Lichenibacterium dinghuense: one gene and its partner. The protein of the gene in region 2 binds, or shares a complex with, the protein of the main gene of each other region. Links are inferred from orthologs where the notes say so. Each region holds a gene or a part of one and is shown on either strand. Other genes may lie near its edges. The genes, in order: trxA and trxB.

Region 1 (8,641 bases), 2.4 Mb from region 2 along the record:
GCCGCCCGAGGTCCACAGTTCGCCGCGGCGCACGACGAAGAAATGCGTCGAGTTGCAGGTCGCGACGAAGCCGCGGTCGTCCAGCATCAGCGCCTCGTCGGCGCCGGCCGCGGTCGCCTGGATGCAGGCCAGGATGTCGTTGATCTTGGAATGCGAGTTGAGCTTCGGGTCCTGGTCGGCCGGACCGGTGCGGCGCACGTGGGCGGTGAAGAGCGAGATGCCGCGGCGGTACACGTCGGGCTTGGGCTGCTTCCATTCCGGCACGATGACCACAGTGGCGGGCCCGACGGTGAGGCGCGGGTCCTGGTAGGGCGAGCGCTTCCTGCCCCGCGTCATCATCAGGCGGACGTGCACGCCGTCCCGCATGCCGTTGGCTTCGAGGCACCCGAACAGCCGCTCGACCAGTTCGTCCCGCGAGAGGCCGATCTCGATCATCAGCATGCGGGCGCCGTCGTAGAGCCGGTCGAGGTGGGCGTCGAGGAAGGCGATCCGGCCCTCGATCAGCCTCAGCCCCTCCCAGACGCCGTCGCCGAGCACGAAGCCGGAATCGAACACGGACACCATCGCGCGGTCGCGGTGGACGAGGTCGCCGTCGACCGACACCAGGACGTCGTCATTGCGGGGGTCGCCCACGTAGTCCTGCGTTCCCGTGCTCATCCATGCCCCGCCGCGCTGAATCGTCGGACCACGATGGCGCATGCGCCGATCCTTGTCGATGCGGGGCGGGTCGCCAAAAGCGGCGCTTTCGCGGCACGATCGAAAGTTCCCATCCCGCCATGCACGCCGCCCACGGCAGAGCTGCAGCTCGGTTTCTTTAAGGACCCGTGAACCACGATGGTCTAGCCCTGGCCTGACAATTCAAACTTTCGTTCAGGAACCGGCCTTGGCCTTCGCCCTCCACCAGCCGAAGCGCGGCACCCGCCGCGCGTCCGCGGACCCCGTCCAGACCGTCGCCCGCCTGCGCCCGGCGCCCGCGCGGGCCGTGCCGGCGCAGGCCGCGGGTTCGGCCACGAAGCCGGAGCGCACCCTCGTCGGCATCCTGGCGCTGCTCGCCTCGACGGCGCTGTTCCCCGTGTCCGACGTCGCGTCGAAGATGCTCACGGCGACGCTGCCCGGCATCGAGGTGGCGTGGATGCGCTACCTCGTCTTCGTGGTGATGACGGTGCCGCTGTTGGCTCGCGACCCGTCGCTGATCCGCACCGCCCGCCCCGGCCTGCTCGCCGGCCGGGCCGTGGCGAGCGCCCTGTCGACCGCGCTGTTCATCGTCGCCTTCGGCATGATGCCGGTGGCCGACGCCACGGCGATCGGCTTCCTCGCCCCCGTGGTTGTCACCGGCATGGCGGCGCTGTTCCTGCGCGAGAAGGTCGGGCTGCGGCGCTGGGCGGCCTCCTTCGTCGGGCTCGCCGGCGTGATGGTGATCGTGCAGCCGGGCGGCTCCTCCTTCACGCTCGCGAGCCTCGTGCCGCTCTGCGGCAGCGTGGCCTCGGCCACGGCGGTCATCGGCACGCGCCTCGCCAAGGACGAGCGGCCCGAGACCACCATGCTGTTCCAGGCCGTGGTGGGCTTCGTCGTCGTGACGGCGCTCGCGGCGTTCGAATTCCACGTGCCGACCTGGAGCGAGGTCGCGGTGGGCTGCATCTCCGGCTTCTTCGCCACCGTGGCGAGCCTGATGCAGGTCTTCGCCTACCGCCACGCACCGGCCTCGCTGCTGGCGCCCTTCACCTACACGCAGCTGATGTGGGCGGCGGGCCTGGGCTTCCTCGCCTTCGGCACGGTGCCGGGCCCGTCCATGATCGGCGGCGCGGCCATCATCGCCGCCAGCGGCATCTACACGGCGTGGCGCGAGACCGTGCGGGCCAGGGACGCCCGCGCGGCCTGAGCACGCGGCCGGGCGGTGAAAACCCCGCCCGGCCCCTTTCCAGGATCCCCCGCCCTGGGGCATGGTGCCGCCACCAGCGATCACAAGCTCCGGGCACGACATGAGAAAAGTCTACGAGGACGCCACTTCGGCCCTTCACGGCCTGTGCCGGGACGGCATGACGGTCCTCGCGGGGGGGTTCGGCCTCTGCGGCATCCCGTCGAGCCTCATCGAGGCGCTGCGCGACACGGGCGTCACCGACCTCACCTGCGTGAGCAACAACGCCGGCATCGACGGCGAGGGCCTCGGCCTCCTGCTGGAGACGGGACAGATCGCCAAGATGATCTCGTCCTACGTCGGCGAGAACAAGCTCTTCGCCCAGCAGTTCCTGGCCGGCAAGCTCAAGGTCGAGTTCACCCCGCAGGGCACGCTGGCGGAGCGCTGCCGCGCCGGCGGCGCCGGCATCCCGGCCTTCTTCACCAAGACCGGCGTCGGCACGCAGGTGGCCGAGGGCAAGGAGATCCGCGAGTTCGACGGCGAGCGCTACGTCATGGAGCGCGGCATCTTCGGCGACATCGCGCTGGTCCACGCCTGGAAGGGCGACACGGAGGGCAACCTCGTCTACCGGAAGACGGCGCGCAACTTCAACCCGATGATGGCCACGGCCTCGCGCATGACGATCGCCCAGGTCGAGCACCTCGTCGAGCCCGGCGAGCTCGACCCCGACAGCATCGTCACGCCCGGCATCTTCGTGAAGCGCATCGTCCACGTGCCGAACCACGAGAAGAAGATCGAGCAGCGCACCACGCGCAAGCGCCCCGCGCCGGCCACGCCGGCCGCCGCGGGGGAGGAAGTCTGATGGCCCGGGATCGGTCTTTCGTGGTCGGCACCGCCTTCGAGGGAGTGAACTGATGGCCTGGGATCGGAACCAGATGGCGGAGCGCGCCGCGCGCGAGCTGCGCGACGGCTTCTACGTCAACCTCGGCATCGGCATTCCGACGCTGGTGTCGAACTACATCCCCGAAGGCATGAGCGTTCAGCTCCAGAGCGAGAACGGCATGCTCGGCATGGGCGCCTTCCCCTACGAGGGCGAGGAGGACGCCGACCTCATCAACGCCGGCAAGCAGACCGTCACGGCCCTGCCGACCACGAGCTTCTTCTCGTCGGCCGACAGCTTCGGCATGATCCGCGGCGGCCACATCGACCTGTCGATCCTCGGCGCCATGCAGGTGGCCGAGAACGGCGACCTCGCCAACTGGATGATCCCTGGCAAGATGGTGAAGGGGATGGGCGGCGCCATGGACCTCGTGGCCGGCGTCAAGAAGGTCGTCGTGCTGATGGAGCACACCGCCAAGTCGAAGACCGGCGGCGAGGACCCGAAGCTGCTGCGCGCCTGCACGCTGCCGCTGACCGGCTCGGGCGTGGTCGACATGGTGATCACCGACCTCGGCGTCTTCACCGTCGACCGGCACGGCGGCGGCATGGTGCTGACGGAGCTCGCGCCGGGCGTCACGGTCGCCGACATCAAGGCGAAGACCGAGGCGCACTACGCGGTGTCGCCCGCGCTGGTCGGCGAGGCCGCGACGGCTTGACGCCGCGGCGCCCCGCCACCACCTCCTGCCGCAACGCAGCGCGGGCACATGGCCGGCGCTCTGGAAAGGGTTCAACGCCATGGCCGATGCCGGTTCCGCCACCCTCAAGGTCACCGACCAGAGCTTCGAGCAGGATGTGCTCAAATCCTCCGAGCCGGTCGTCGTCGACTTCTGGGCCGAGTGGTGCGGCCCCTGCCGCATGATCGCCCCGGCGCTCGAAGAGATCGCCAAGGATATGAGCGGCAAGGTGAAGGTGGTGAAGTTCAACATCGACGAGAACCCCGGCGTGCCGGGCAAGCTCGGCATCCAGTCGATCCCCACCCTGCTCCTGTTCAAGGACGGACAGGTCGCCGCCAAGATGGTCGGCGCGAAGCCCAAGGGCGCGCTCCAGCAGTGGATCAACGGCGCGATCTGATCGGCCGGCCCCTGACGCCCCGAACGGCCCCGGCGCACCCGCGCCGGGGCCGTTTGCGTTTCGGCGCGCCGCCGCCGCGGGCCCTCGCGGCGGCGCCGGGGAGGCATCTCTTTATGTGATGCCGGCCCCGGTTTTTTGCGGTCGCGACCGTGAGCGGCGCCGTGCATCCTGGCGGCCTCTCCGGAGCCGCCCGTGCACGACCACCACCGCATCCGCGCCCTGCTCGACGCCCGCCGCCCCGGCCACACGCTGCCGCAGCCGTTCTACACCGACCCGGACCTGTACCGCTTCGACCTCGACGCGGTCTTCGCGCGCTCCTGGATCGCGGTCGGCTTCGAATGCGAGGTGGCCGAGCCCGGCTCCTACCTCGCGGCCCGCATCGGCGCCTCCCCGATCGTGATCACGCGGGCGCGCGACGGCGCCCTGCGCGGCTTCCACAACGCCTGCCGGCACCGCGGCGCCCAGCTCTGCGCCGAGGGCGCCGGGCGCCGCTCGCTGCTGGTGTGCCCCTACCACCAATGGTCCTACGGGCTCGACGGGCGCCTCGTCCGCGCGGCTCGCATGGGCGAGAACTTCGATCCCGCCGAGCACGGCCTCGTGCCGGTGCGCGTCGAGGCCGTGGCGGGCACGCTCTACGCCTGCCTGGCCGAGGACGCGCCGGATTTCGCGCCCTTCCGCCGCGAGGTCGAGCCCCTGCTGGCGCCGCTCGCCCTCCAGGACGCGAAGGTCGCGCATGTCGACACGCTGGTCGAGCGCGGCAACTGGAAGCTCGTGATGGAGAACGCGCGCGAGTGCTATCACTGCGACGCGAAGCATCCGGAGCTGTCCTTCACCTTCCCGACGGGCGCGCGCGGCAACTTCGAGTCCGAAGGCGACCCCGCGCGCATCGCCTTCGACGACCGCATGGCGGCGCGGGGCCTGCCGGTCGGCCCGGTCGACGGCGACTGGTATCAGGCGGCGCGCTTCGCCCTGAACGACGGCTGCGCCTCGATGACGGAGGACGGGCGCGCCTGCGTGGCGCGGCCCCTGGCGGCGCTGACCGAAGGCGACGTCGGCTCGCTGCGCTGGGCGCTGGAGCCGCATTCCTTCGCCCATGCGGTCGGCGACTTCGCGTTCCTGTTCTCGGCCATGCCGACCGGCCCGCGCGAGACGGTGGTGACGTCGAAGTGGCTGGTGCACCGCGACGCGGTCGAGGGCGTCGACTACGACCTCGGCACCCTCACGGCCCTGTGGACCGCCACGAACCTCCAGGACCGCGACCTCGTCGAGAACAACCAGCGCGGCGTCGACGGCGCCGGATACCGGCCCGGCCCCTACTCGCCCGAGGGCGAGGCGCTCTGCGCGCGCTTCACCGACTGGTACTGCCGCAAGGCGCGCGACTACCTCGACGCGGTCGCCCCCGCGCGCCGCCTCGAAGCCGCGGAGTGACGCCGTGACCGACCATCCCCAAGGCCTCCACCCCGACACGCTCGCGGTCAGCCACGGCTACGACCCGCACGCGCACCACGGCGCCGCCAAGCCGCCGGTCTATCCGTCGACCACCTACATGTACCGCTCGGCCAGCCACGCGAAGGACGTGCACCGGGCCTATTTCGACGGCGTGCCGATGCCGGGCGGCGAGGCGCCGGGTCACATCTACTCGCGCCTCGGCCACCCCAACCTCGACATGGTGGAGCGGCGCCTCGCGGCCCTCGACCGCGCCGAGGACGCGGCCGCGTTCAACAGCGGCATGGCGGCGATCTCGGCCGTGATGCTGTCGGCGCTCAGGCCCGGCGACGCCGTGCTGCACGGCCGGCCGATCTACGGCGGCACCGACGGGCTGATCACGGGCCTCCTGGCCGGGTTGGGCGTGCGGAACTTCGGCTTCACGGACGGGCTCGACCGCGACGCCGTGATGGGCGCCGCGCGCGAGGCCGCGGCGGCCGGGCCGCTGGCGCTGATCCACCTCGAGACGCCCGCCAACCCGACCGGCGCCATCACGGACATCGCGCTCGTGGCCTCGGTGGCCGAGGAGATCGGGGCGCGCCAGGGGCGCAGGCCGCTCGTCGTGGTCGACAACACCTTCCTCGGGCCTTTCCTGCAGTGCCCGGGCGAGCACGGCGCCGACCTCACCGTGACGTCGCTGACCAAATATGCCGGGGGCCACTCGGACCTGCTGGCCGGCGGCGTCAGTGGCGACGCCGAACGCGTCGGGCCGCTCAAGCTCCTGCGCACCTTTCTCGGCACCAGCCTCGACCCGGGGGTGTCGGCGACGCTGCTGCGCTCCTTCGAGACCATGGGTCTGCGCACGGAGCGCGCCTGCGCCAACGCGCGCGCCGTGGCGGACTTCCTCGCCGCCCACCCCAAGGTGCGCTCGACCTCGTTCCTCGGCCACGTCGACCCCGAAAGCCGCGCGGGCGCGCTGCTGGCCCGCCAGTGCTCCGGCACCGGCTCGACCTTCTCGGTGCGGGTGCGCGGCGGCGAGGCCGAGTGCTTCCGCATGCTCGACCGGCTGCGTGTGATCCGCATGGCGGTGAGCCTCGGCGGGACCGAGACCCTGATCTGCCATTCGGCCTCCACCACCCACTACGCCGTGCCGCGCGAGCGGCGCGAGGCCGGCGGGGTCGACGATGGCACGCTGCGGCTGTCGGTCGGCATCGAGCACCCCGACGACCTGATCGCCGACCTCCGGCAGGCCCTGGAGGCGGTGTGACCCACCCCGTCGATCCCAGATCCCTGGTCGGCAAGTTTCCGGCCCCGCGCGAGCACGCCGAGGTGCTGGTGGTCGGCGCCGGCCCGGCCGGCACCGCGGCGGCGCTCGAGGCGGCCCGCCTCGGCGCCCGCGTGAAGCTCGTCGACGAGAACCCGGTCGCCGGCGCGCTCGCGGGCCTCGACGTTCCGTTGTTCTTCGGCGGCCGGGCCGGCGCCGCGCTCAACGACGAGCGCCGGATGCTGGAACAGGTGCTAGGCTCCGACCCCGCCCTCGCCGAATGTTACGAGGCCGGCGTCGACCTCGCGCTCGGCACGGCGGCCTGGGGCCTGTTCACCCACGGCCCCGGCCTGCAGACCCTGCCCGGCCCCGTGGTGGGCCTCGCCGACGGCGCCGAGGCCTGGCTCTGCGGCTACGACAGGCTCATCCTCGCCACCGGGGCGCGCGACCTCGCGCTGTTCTTCGAGGGCGCCGACCAGCCCGGCGTCATGGGCGCGCAGGCGTTGCACGCCCTGCTCTCGACCTACGACAGCTTCGACGGACGCCGCCTCGTCGTGCTCGGCTCGGGCGACCTCGCGGTCGCGGCGGCGGCGGAGGCGCTCGACCGCGGCCTCGACGTGGCGGCGATGGTGGAGGTGCGCGACGCGCCCGAGGCCGACGTGTCCGCGCTCGAAGCGCGCGGCGTCGAGGTGCTCACCGGCACGGTGATCCGCGCGGCCGAGCGAGGACCATTCGGTGTGACTGCGGCGGTGCTGCTCGGCCCCGACGGCGCCGGGCGGCGGATCGCCTGCGACACGGTCTGCCTCGCGATCGATCGCGTGCCGAGCGTCGAGCTGTTGGAGGCGGCCGGCGGCGGCCTCACGATCGACGGGACGCGCGGCGGCCACGTGCCGCGGCTCGACGGGGCGGCCTCGACGCTGCCGAACGTCTCCGTCGCGGGCGACGCGGCCGGCCTCGTCCCCGGCACGGCGGCGGACCCGGCGGCCGCGCGCGCCTCGGGGACCGCCGCGGCCCGCGCGGCCCTCGGCCACGAAGCCGAGCCGTCGGCGCCCGCCGCCGGTCCGGACCGCCACGCCTACAGGCTCGACTGGATGCGCATGCTGCTCGCGGCGGGATCGCCCGACGTGCTGGCCTGCCAGTGCGAGGGCGTGACGCGCGGCGACCTCCTCGGCGTGCGCCCGCCGCGCTACCTCGGGGCACCGGCGAACCCGCGCGACCTCGGCACGCTGCTGGGCGACGGCCCCGTCAACCAGGACCAGATCAAGCGCCTCACCCGCGCCTGTATGGGCGCCTGCCAGGCGCGCCGCTGCCGCGAGCAGGTCGCGATGGTGCTGGCGCTCGGCGCCGGCGTGCCGCTCGAATCCGTGCCGCTCGCCGGCTACCGAGCCCCGGTGCGGCCCCTGCCGCTCGGCCTGCTCGGCGGGCTCGACGAGGCGCAGGCCATGCGCGACGGCTGGGACGTGTGGTTCGGCATCCCGACCCAGTGGGTGCCCTACGACGACATCGGCACGGAGCGCGAGGCCGAGCACCTGCGCGGCAACATGCACCTGTGAGGGCGTGAGATGTCCGGGACGGTGGCGAGGGGCGAGGCCGCCCCGAACGGCGCGGAGGTCGTGGTGGTGGGCGGGGGCGTCAGCGGGCTCAGCGCCGCCTGGTGGCTGGCCCGCTCCGGCGTCGACGTGCTGGTGCTCGACAAGGGCGTGGTCGGCTGGGAGGCGTCGGGCCGCAACGGCGGCGGCTGCTCGCACTACCAGAGCCCGCTGTTCCTCGAAGAGCAGCGGCTGTGGCCGCAGATGGACGCCCTGCTGGGCTACCCGACCGAGCACCGGCCCGAGCGCATCATCCTGGCCGTGACGGAAGGGCAATGGGAGGGCTACCGCCGCATCGCCGCGATCATCCGCGCGCAGGGCTTCGCGGTCGACGAGCTCGACCCCGCGGCGGCCCGCGAGGCGGTGCCGCTGGCGGGCGGCAACGCCGTCGGGGCCATCCACGTCCGCACCGGCGGCCACGCCAACCCGCAGCGCACCGTGCAGGCCTACGCCTGGGCGCTGCAGGACCTCGGCGGCCGCATCCTCCAGCACACGCCG
Region 2 (8,769 bases):
GCGCGACTACGGCACGGCGGTGCAGATCCTGCGGGAGCTCGGCATCGCGCGGCTGCGGCTGCTGTCCAACAACCCGCGCAAGCGCGCCGCGCTGGAGCGCTACGGCGTCGTGGTGGCCGAGCGCCGGTCCCTGCGCATCGGCCCGAACCCCCACAACGCGACCTACCTCGAAACCAAGCGCGTCAAGCTGGGGCACGACCTCGCGCGCCTGAAGGTCGTTTCGGAACAATGACCATGGCGGACCATCCCGGGGGAGGCAGCGTGTCCGACGTCGAGCAGAAGTCCGGGGCCGGCCCATCGGGCGACCGGCTCGCGTCCGAGCTGGAGCAGCTCACCCAGCTCAACCTGACGCTGGCCGCCGACCTCGACCTCGACACCCTCACCCAGTCCATCATCGACACGGCTACGCGGCTGACGGGGGCGAAATACGGCTCCTTCTTCGAGCGCGTCGTCACGGCGCCCGGCGAGCCCGAATGCTGGAAGCTCGCGAGCCTCACGGGCGCGCCGCTCACCGCCTTCACGCGCTTCGGCCTGCCGCGGGAAACCTCGCTGTTCCGCCCGAGCTTCCGCAACGAGGGCGTGGTCCGCTCGGACGACGTGCCGAACGACCCGCGCTACGGCTCCATGGGCGGCATGCCCAAGGGGCACCTGCCGGTGCGCAGCTACCTCGCGGCCTCGGTGGTGTCGCGCACGGCCGGCATCACGGGCGCGCTGCTGTTCGGCCACCCCGAGCCCGGCCGCTTCGGCGAGCGCGAGGAGCGCTTCATCGTCGGCTTCGCGGCCCAGACCGCGGTGGCGATCGACAACGCCCGCCTGTTCCGCTCCATCGAGGCCGAGAACCGGGAGCGGCAGGCCTCCGAGGCGCGCTTCCGCGCCGCCATCGCGGCCGTGCAGGGCGTGCTGTGGACCAACAGCGCCGAAGGCCGCATGGAAGGCGAGCAGCAGGGCTGGGGGGCGCTGACGGGCCAGAGCCGGGACGAGTACCAGGGCTTCGGCTGGGCCGCGGCCGTCCATCCCGACGACGTGGACCCGACCGTGGCGGCCTGGAACGAGGCCGTGGCGGAGCGCAAGACCTTCGTCTTCGAGCACCGCGTGCGCCGGCACGACGGCCGCTACGGCACCTTCGCGATCCGCGCGGTGCCGATCCTCGACGAGGCGGGCGCGGTGCGCGAGTGGGTCGGCGTCCACACGGACATCACCGAGCAGCGCCTCGCCGAGGCCCGGCTCGACGCCGCGCGCGAGGCGGCCGAGAGCGCCAACCGCGCGAAGAGCCAGTTCATCGCCAACATGAGCCACGAGCTGCGCACGCCGCTCTCGGCCGTGATCGGCTACAGCGGCATGGTGGCGGAGGAGATCGAGGAGCTCGGCCACGGCGGGCTCGTCGAGGACGTCAAGAAGATCGAGGCCAACGCCCGCCACCTGCTCGGCCTCATCAACGACGTGCTCGACCTGTCGAAGATCGAGGCCGGCCGCATGACGGTCGAGGCCGTGCGCTTCGACGTGGCCGCGATGGTGGACGAGGTGGTGGCCGCCGCGACGCCGCTCGTCGCCAAGAAGAACAACCGCCTCGTGCTGGCGCTGCCGGACGGCCTCGGCTCCATGCACACCGACGAGGTGAAGGTCCGGCAGTGCCTGCTGAACCTCATCGGCAACGCCGCCAAGTTCACGGAGAACGGCACCGTGACGCTGCGCGCCGCCCGCGTCAGCGACGGGGGCGAGGACTGGCTGTCCTTCTCGGTCGACGACACCGGCATCGGCATGACGCCGGAGCAGCTGACCAAGCTGTTCGGCCGCTTCGTGCAGGCGGACGAGTCGACCACGCGGCAGTTCGGCGGCACGGGGCTCGGCCTGTCGATCACCCGCGCCTTCTGCCGCAAGCTCGGCGGCGACGTGACCGTGGACAGCGTCTACGGGGTGGGCTCGACCTTCACGATCAGCCTGCCGGCGCGCCTCGACGAGGGCGCCGCGCGCGACGAGGGAGAGGACGCGCCGGCCGCGCCGGTGCGGGGCGACATCGTGCTCGTGGTGGACGACGATTCCGCGGCCCGCGACCTCCTCACCCGCTTCCTGGAGCGCGAGGGCTTCACGGTGAAGACCGCGCGCGACGGCCGCGAGGGTCTGGCCCTGGCGCGGCAGTACCGGCCCAAGGTGGTGCTGCTCGACGTCGAGATGCCGGGCGTCAACGGCTGGGGCATGCTGCAGGCGCTGCGCTCGGACCCGGTGCTGAACGACACCCCGGTGATCATGATCTCCGTGCTGCACGAACGCAGCGTCGGCTTCGCCATGGGGGCGAACGAGTACCTGACCAAGCCGGTCGACTGGGCGCAGCTGAAGCGCGTGATGGAGCGCTTCGAGGCGGGCGGCGGGGGCCGGCGCGTGCTGGTGGTCGACGACGAAGCCGACGCCAGGGGCTGGGTCGGCGCCATGCTGTCACGCGACGGCTGGATCACCGACGTCGCGGTGAACGGACAGGACGCGCTCGACAAGGTCGAGCGCGCGATGCCGGACCTCGTCGTCCTCGACCTGATGATGCCGGTGATGGACGGCTTCGCGTTCCTGCGCGCGCTCCGGGCGCGGCGCGACGCCGACCGCGTCCACGTGGTGGTGCTGACCGCCAAGGAGGTGACGCGCGCCGAGCGCGCCGACCTCGAGCGCAGCGTCGACCGCGTGCTGCAGAAGGGGAGCCTCGACCTCGACGAGCTGCGGGCCGAGCTGCGCCGCCTCGTGCCGGAGATGGCGGCGGGCTGAGGCGACGAGGCGAGGGGAGCGCGGGCCTGCCCTCCGGACCTGGTCGTCCCGGCCTGAAGCCGGGAACCAGCGGTGCGGCCGGGCTCGACGGTCGACAGGGGCACCCGGCCGTTCGGCTGGGTCCCGGGTCAAGCCCCGGACGACACCGGGGAGCGTGGAGCTCCTGCCCTCCCGCGCCGCCTCAGAACCGCCAGCGCTGCGCGTTGGCGACGAGGAAGTCGCGCAGCACCTGCACGCGCGCCACGCTCTTCAGCTCCTCGGGGTAGACGAAGTAGCAGTCGAGTTCCGGCATGTCGACGTTGGGCAGCACCTGTACGAGCGTGCTGTCGGCGTCGGCCAGGTAGTCGGGCAGCACGCCGATGCCGGCGCCGCTCTGCACGGCGTGGTAGCTCGCGATCATGTTGTTGATCGTCACCGTCGAGGAGCGCAGCGATTTCGCGTCCCGCCCGGCCGACTGGAGCGAGTTCAGCAGCGACACGAGGTAGTTGGAGGGCGAGCCGCTGTAGCCGATCAGCCGATGCTTGCCGAGGTCGTCGACCGACTTCGGCTGGCCGTGGCGCTTCAGGTAGCTCGGCGCCGCATAGGCGTGGTAGTGCACGGTGAAGAGCCGCCGCCGGATCAGGTCCGGCTGGGTGGGCTCGCGCAGGCGCAGCCCGATGTCGGCCTCGCGCATGCCGAGGTCGAGCTCCTCGTCGGTGAGGATCACCTGCAGCTTGATGTCCGGGTAGAGGTCCAGGAATTCGCCGAGGCGCGGCGACAGCCAGCTCGTGCCCAGCGCGAAGGTGGTGGTGATGCGCAGGTCGCCGTGCGGCTTCTCGCGGCTGTCGGTGAGGTGGCTCCGCACCGCGTCGAGCTTCAGCATTACGTCCTGGACGGTGCGGAACAGCAGCTCGCCCTGCTCGGTGAGGATGAGCCCGCGGGCGTGGCGGTGGAACAGCGGCGTTTCGAGCTCGGTCTCGAGCGCGCTGATCTGGCGGCTCACGGCCGACTGGCTGAGGTTCAGGACCTGGCCCGCGTGGGTGAAGGATCCGGCATCGGCGGCCGCCTGGAAGACCCGCAACTTGTCCCAATCCACCGTCGCCTCCCGCATGGCTGCACCCCCATTGTCGCGCGGCAGGGGGGCGGCGTCGAGGGACGGCAGGGAAAAGACTGTCCCATCGGCGGCGGCGGGACGCCACCGCAAATGACGGGCTTGGTGGACGAACCTCTACTCCCAGGCCCCGATCATCTGCTCCTCCCGCCGCTCCTCGGCGCGTGTCGCCGGGTCGGGGGAATGCTCGGCGAGGAACTTCTCCGCCTCCAGCGCCGCCATGCAGCCCATGCCGGCCGCCGTCACGGCTTGGCGGTACACCTTGTCCTTGACGTCGCCGGCGGCGAAGAGCCCCGGGATCTCGGTCGCGGTGGAGTCGGGCCGCGTCAGGATGTAGCCCTCGCAGTCGGTCGGCACCTTGCCGCGGAACACTTCCGTCGCGGGCGAGTGGCCGATGGCGACGAACACGCCGTCGGCGCGCAGCACCGTGGGGGCGCCCGTCAGCGTGTCGCGCAGCCGCACACCGGTGACGCGGGCCGGCACCCCCTCGCCCAGGATCTCGTCGACGGCGTGGTTCCACAGCACCTCCACCTTGGGGTGCTTGAACAGGCGCGTCTGCAGGACCTTCTCGGCGCGCAGGTGGTCGCGCCGGTGCACCAGCGTCACCCGGCTCGCGTGGTGGGTGAGGTAGAGCGCGTCCTCGACGGCGGTGTTGCCGCCGCCCACCACCACGACCTCCTTGCCGCGGAAGAAGGCGCCGTCGCAAACCGCGCAGCCGCTCACCCCCGCGCCCATGAAGGCGCTCTCGGAGGGGAGGCCCAGCCACTTCGCCTGGGCGCCGGTGGCGATGATGACCGTGTCGGCGAGGTAGGTGTCGCCGCCGTCGGTCGCGACGCGGAACGGGCGCCGCGACACGTCGATGTCGGTGACGAGGTCGAAGACGAGCTTCGCCCCGGCGTGCTCGGCCTGCCGTCCCATCTTCTCGGTGAGGTCGGGCCCGAGGATCGACAGCTCGCCCGGCCAGTTCTCGACGTCGGTGGTGATGGTGAGCTGGCCGCCGGGCTGCAGGCCCTGGATCACGACGGGGTCGAGCCCGGCGCGGGCCGCGTAGACGGCCGCCGTGTAGCCGGCCGGCCCGGCCCCGATGATGAGCGTCTTCACGGCGTGGCTGGCGGACATGGCGGTTCACCGGGGCAGGGGAGGGCGTGCCGCCCGCGCGGCCGCATGGTGTGCGAGGTATAGGAACCGCCCCGCGGGGTCGCAAGCCGCCGGCGCCCGCGGGGCAGGGATGCGCGCGCGGCCCCGCGCTTGCGGCACCGGCGCGCCGGTCCTAGTTTGCCGGCCGCTTCATCCCCGGCTGCCCCGCGCGGCCCCACGCGAGACCGAACCCATGGCGTCCAGCACCGCGGCCCAGAGCGCGACCCCCTCCCCTGGCGCGAGCGTCGACGACATCAAGGCCGCCGTGCGGGCCAGCATCGCGGCCCGGCAGGGCCACGAGAAGCCCTATCCCTACTTCATCGTGCAGGACCTGTTCCCCGCCGACGTGGCCAAGGAGCTGGCGACCCTGCCGTTCCGGGCGCCGGGCCTCGACGGCGTGTCGGGCAAGCGCGAGCTGCACAACGACACGCGCCGCTACTTCGACGCGGCGACCAACGCCGAGCACCCCGTGATGGGCCGCGTCGCCGAAGCGCTACAGGACCCGGAGATCGTGGGCGCGTTCGCCCGCGCCTTCGGCGCCCCGCTCGACGGCACCTACCTGCGCCTCGAATACGCGCAGGACGTCGACGGCTTCTGGCTCGAGCCCCACACCGACCTCGGCGTGAAGAAGTTCACCTGCCTGATCTACCTGTCGGACGGCCCCGGCCACGAGACGCTCGGCACCGACATCTATGCGTCCAAGACCGAGCACGTCGGCGCGCCGCCCTTCACGCCGAACTCGGCCATGATCTTCGTGCCGGGCTCCGACACCTGGCACGGCTTCGAGAAGCGGCCCATCGAGGGCGTGCGCCGCTCCGTGATCCTGAACTACGTCACCGACGAGTGGCGCGCCCGCGAGCAGCTGTCCTACCCCGAGGCGCCCGTCCGCGCGGCCTGACGCGTCTGACCTTCTCCCCTCCGGGGAGAAGGGCGCTCTCTCACGCCGCCGCCCGCGCGCCCTCCAGCGCGGCGAGCAGCCCCGGCACCGAGCGGGCGAGGTGGCGGGTGATGTCGGGCTCGCCGGTCATCTCGCCGAACGAGCCGCGCGTGATCGGCCCGAAGGCGCGCAAGGTGTCCGAGGCCGCGCCCCGGCCGTCGAGCAGCCGCCCCTCGGGGTCGACCGCGACCCCCGCGCCGACGCCGTCCGGCCGCGCGAGGCCGGCCTCCACGAGCCCGCGCAGCAGCGGGTCGGCCCGCACCGCCGCCGCCGGCCCGGTGCAGATCACGGCGGCGTCGAAGAGGCGCCGCCCCGTCCCGCCGAGCTCCGCCGCGAGCCGCCCGCCCTCCGCGTCGATCCCCGTCACGGCCGCGCGCGCGATGGCGAGCCGGCCCTCGGCCCGCCAGCGCTCGACCAGCATGGAGGGCTGCGGCGCCGCGCGGAAGCGGTGGACCTCCCAGTAGGGCAGCAGCCGGCGCGCGACGCGGCGCTGCTCGGCCGCGGGCAGGGCGCGCCACATCGGGGTCAGCCGCGCCCGGAAGGCGTCCGCCACCTCCTGCCAGCCGTGGTCCGGCGACAGCCGCGCGATCCCGCCCCGCAGCACGCGCAGCAGCTCCACGGCGGTGCGGGGCAGGGGCGCGTCGGCGAAGGGGTCGAAGCCGTCCGGGAAGGCGCCCTGCGGCCGCGGCAGCAGCCCGCGGCGCGACACGGCCAGCACGGAACCCCGGTGGCCCGTGCGGTGGAGAGTCGCGACAGCGTCCAGCATGGTGAGCCCGGTGCCGACGATCAGCACGGTGCCCTCCGGCGGCAGGCGCCCAAAGGCTTGCGCGCGCCACGGGTCGGGCACGTAGCCCGGATGCGCCCGCGCGGCCTCGGATACGGGGCAGGGCGGCACCGGCGCGGGATGGCCGGTGCAGACCGCCACGGCCTCGGCGTCGAGGCTCCGCCCGTCGTCGAGCGTCACGCGCCAGCCCGCGCCGCGGGGCGAGACGGAGGACGCGCGCGCGCGGCGGTGGCGCAGCGCCGCGCGCGGGCCGGCCGCCCGCGCGGCCTCGGCCAGGGTCTCCGCCGCGTAGGCGCCGAACAGCGCGCGGGGCACGTAGTGTTCGCCGGGAGCCGCCGTGCTCCCCGCGTCAGGCAGGTGGCCCTGGGCGAAGAGCCATCGCGTGAGGTGGTCGGGCTCCTCGGGCAGGAGGCTCATCCGGTGGCTCGGCACGTTGATGCGGTGCTCCGGGTCCGCCGTGCCGTAGGCGGCGCCGCGGCCGAGCGCCGCCGCGGGCTCGACCACGTCGATGCGGAGCGGGCCGGCCGCGACATCCGCCGCGTGGGCCCGCAGCGCGTGGATCGCCAGGGCCGCGCCGGTGAGGCCGCCGCCGAGGATGACGAGGCGGGGCGCGTCGCCTTGGGGCATGGTGGAGACTCCTCACGTCCGCGCCGCCGCGCGGCCTCACGGGCCCCAGCGCTACCACGCCCCGGCCGGGGGCCTCCACCCCGTCCCACGATGGGATAGCCGGCCTTGCCGACCCGGCCGCGCATCGGCTATCCCCGGTCGAGCGGGACGTGCGCCGGTTGTCGGCGGCGCGCCGTCCCGCGGGTCGGGCCGCCGTCGGGAGCGTGGACGCACATGGTCGAGGACATCGCGGAGGCCGGCGCGGCCGCCCCGTTCGGGCGCCGGGCGGGCGCGCTCAGCCGCAGGTCGTTCCTGCTCGGCTCGGCCGCGGGGCTCGGCGCGCTGGGCCTCGCCGGCTGCGCGACCTCGGACGCCGCCTTCCTGGCCGAGGCCGCCAAGGCCTACGGCCCGCTGCCGGACGAGAAGTTCCCCATCCCCGCGGTCGACATCTCCAAGCTCGACCCGAAATGGTACCGCCGCGTCGTGCCCTACGAGACAAAGGAGGCGGCCGGCACGATCGTGGTCGACCCCAAGGAGCACTACCTCTACCGGATCGAGGGCGACGGCACGGCGACCCGCTACGGCGCCAACGTGGGCCGCGACGGCTTCCTGTGGCACGGCGACGCTTATGTGGGCCGCAAGTCGGAATGGGCGACCTGGACGCCGCCGAAGGAGATGATCGCCCGCCAGCCCGAGGCCGCGAAGTATGCTCACGGCATGCCCGGCGGCCTCGACAACCCGCTCGGCGCCCGCACGCTGCACCTGTACCAGGACGGCAAGTACACGCTCTACACGATCTACGCCAACAGCGACCCGGACACGATCGGCCACGGCATCACCAGCGGCTGCGTCGGGCTGCTGAGCCAGGACATGATCCACCTCTACGCTCGCACGCCGGTGAAGACGAAGGTGGTGATGCTGGAGGGGTAGGGGGCGGCCTCAACCCTGTACCGGCACGCGGGTCGAACGGGAATTGAGGGCGCCCAGGGTCGAGGCGAGCCGCGCCGTCGCGACGCGCAGGTCCCTCGCCACCTCCGGATGCTGCCGCTCGTCGAGGGCCTCCGCCAGCGCGTCGATGGCCTGCTCCAGCTCGCGGGTCAGCACGTGCTCGCCGAGGCTCGACAGGGCGCGGCGCACCACGTCGACCAGCCGGAGCGCCCAGCCCTCGGGCACGCGGGGGAGCAGGGCCGCGACCGTCCGCAGCGCTTCGGCGAGCACCTGGGCCTGGAGGGACTCCGACGAGACCAGGATCAGGGTCTCGATCGCGTCGATGGCTTCGCCGGGCGCCGCGTCGGCGATCACCAGCGCGGACGCGGGGTCGCTCGGCACGTCGCCCTCCGCCGCCCAGCGGAACAGGATGTCGCGCAGGCTTTCGACGACGGCCTGGACGGGATCCGGGTTCGACTTCGACGTCGACCCCGTCGTCCAGCCGATGGTCGCGAGCTGGTGGATGCCGTAGGCGGCGTC

The links.
Region 1: the proteins of trxB (region 2) and trxA are in contact, whole or in part, in a crystal structure (PDB 1F6M), measured with the Escherichia coli proteins. The link is inferred for Lichenibacterium dinghuense from one-to-one orthologs.

Annotation. Positions count from the first base shown.
Region 1 is NZ_JAJLMN010000001.1:70,027-78,667, forward strand. The notes cover bases 2,408-5,197. They hold trxA (thioredoxin), read left to right. Parts: upstream 2,408-3,529; coding sequence 3,530-3,865; downstream 3,866-5,197. Other genes in these bases: L7N97_RS00345 (CoA transferase subunit A), read left to right, coding at 2,408-2,717; L7N97_RS00350 (CoA transferase subunit B), read left to right, coding at 2,770-3,450; L7N97_RS00360 (aromatic ring-hydroxylating oxygenase subunit alpha), read left to right, coding at 4,058-5,197. Outside these bases: L7N97_RS00335 (aminotransferase class IV), read right to left, coding at 1-657; L7N97_RS00340 (DMT family transporter), read left to right, coding at 884-1,879; more of L7N97_RS00345, read left to right, coding at 1,980-2,407; more of L7N97_RS00360, read left to right, coding at 5,198-5,293; L7N97_RS00365 (cystathionine gamma-synthase family protein), read left to right, coding at 5,298-6,557; L7N97_RS00370 (FAD-dependent oxidoreductase), read left to right, coding at 6,554-8,107; L7N97_RS00375 (NAD(P)/FAD-dependent oxidoreductase), read left to right, coding at 8,117-8,641. UniProt on the Escherichia coli protein: Participates in various redox reactions through the reversible oxidation of its active center dithiol to a disulfide and catalyzes dithiol-disulfide exchange reactions.
Region 2 is NZ_JAJLMN010000001.1:2,434,803-2,443,571, forward strand. The notes cover bases 2,957-5,874. They hold trxB (thioredoxin-disulfide reductase), read right to left. Parts: upstream 4,958-5,874; coding sequence 3,956-4,957; downstream 2,957-3,955. Other genes in these bases: L7N97_RS11820 (LysR family transcriptional regulator), read right to left, coding at 2,957-3,823; L7N97_RS11830 (2OG-Fe(II) oxygenase family protein), read left to right, coding at 5,169-5,873. Also shown: ribA (GTP cyclohydrolase II), read left to right, coding at 1-232; L7N97_RS11815 (response regulator), read left to right, coding at 235-2,748; more of L7N97_RS11820, read right to left, coding at 2,930-2,956; L7N97_RS11835 (FAD/NAD(P)-binding protein), read right to left, coding at 5,914-7,323; L7N97_RS11840 (L,D-transpeptidase), read left to right, coding at 7,537-8,232; L7N97_RS11845 (DUF2254 family protein), read right to left, coding at 8,242-8,769.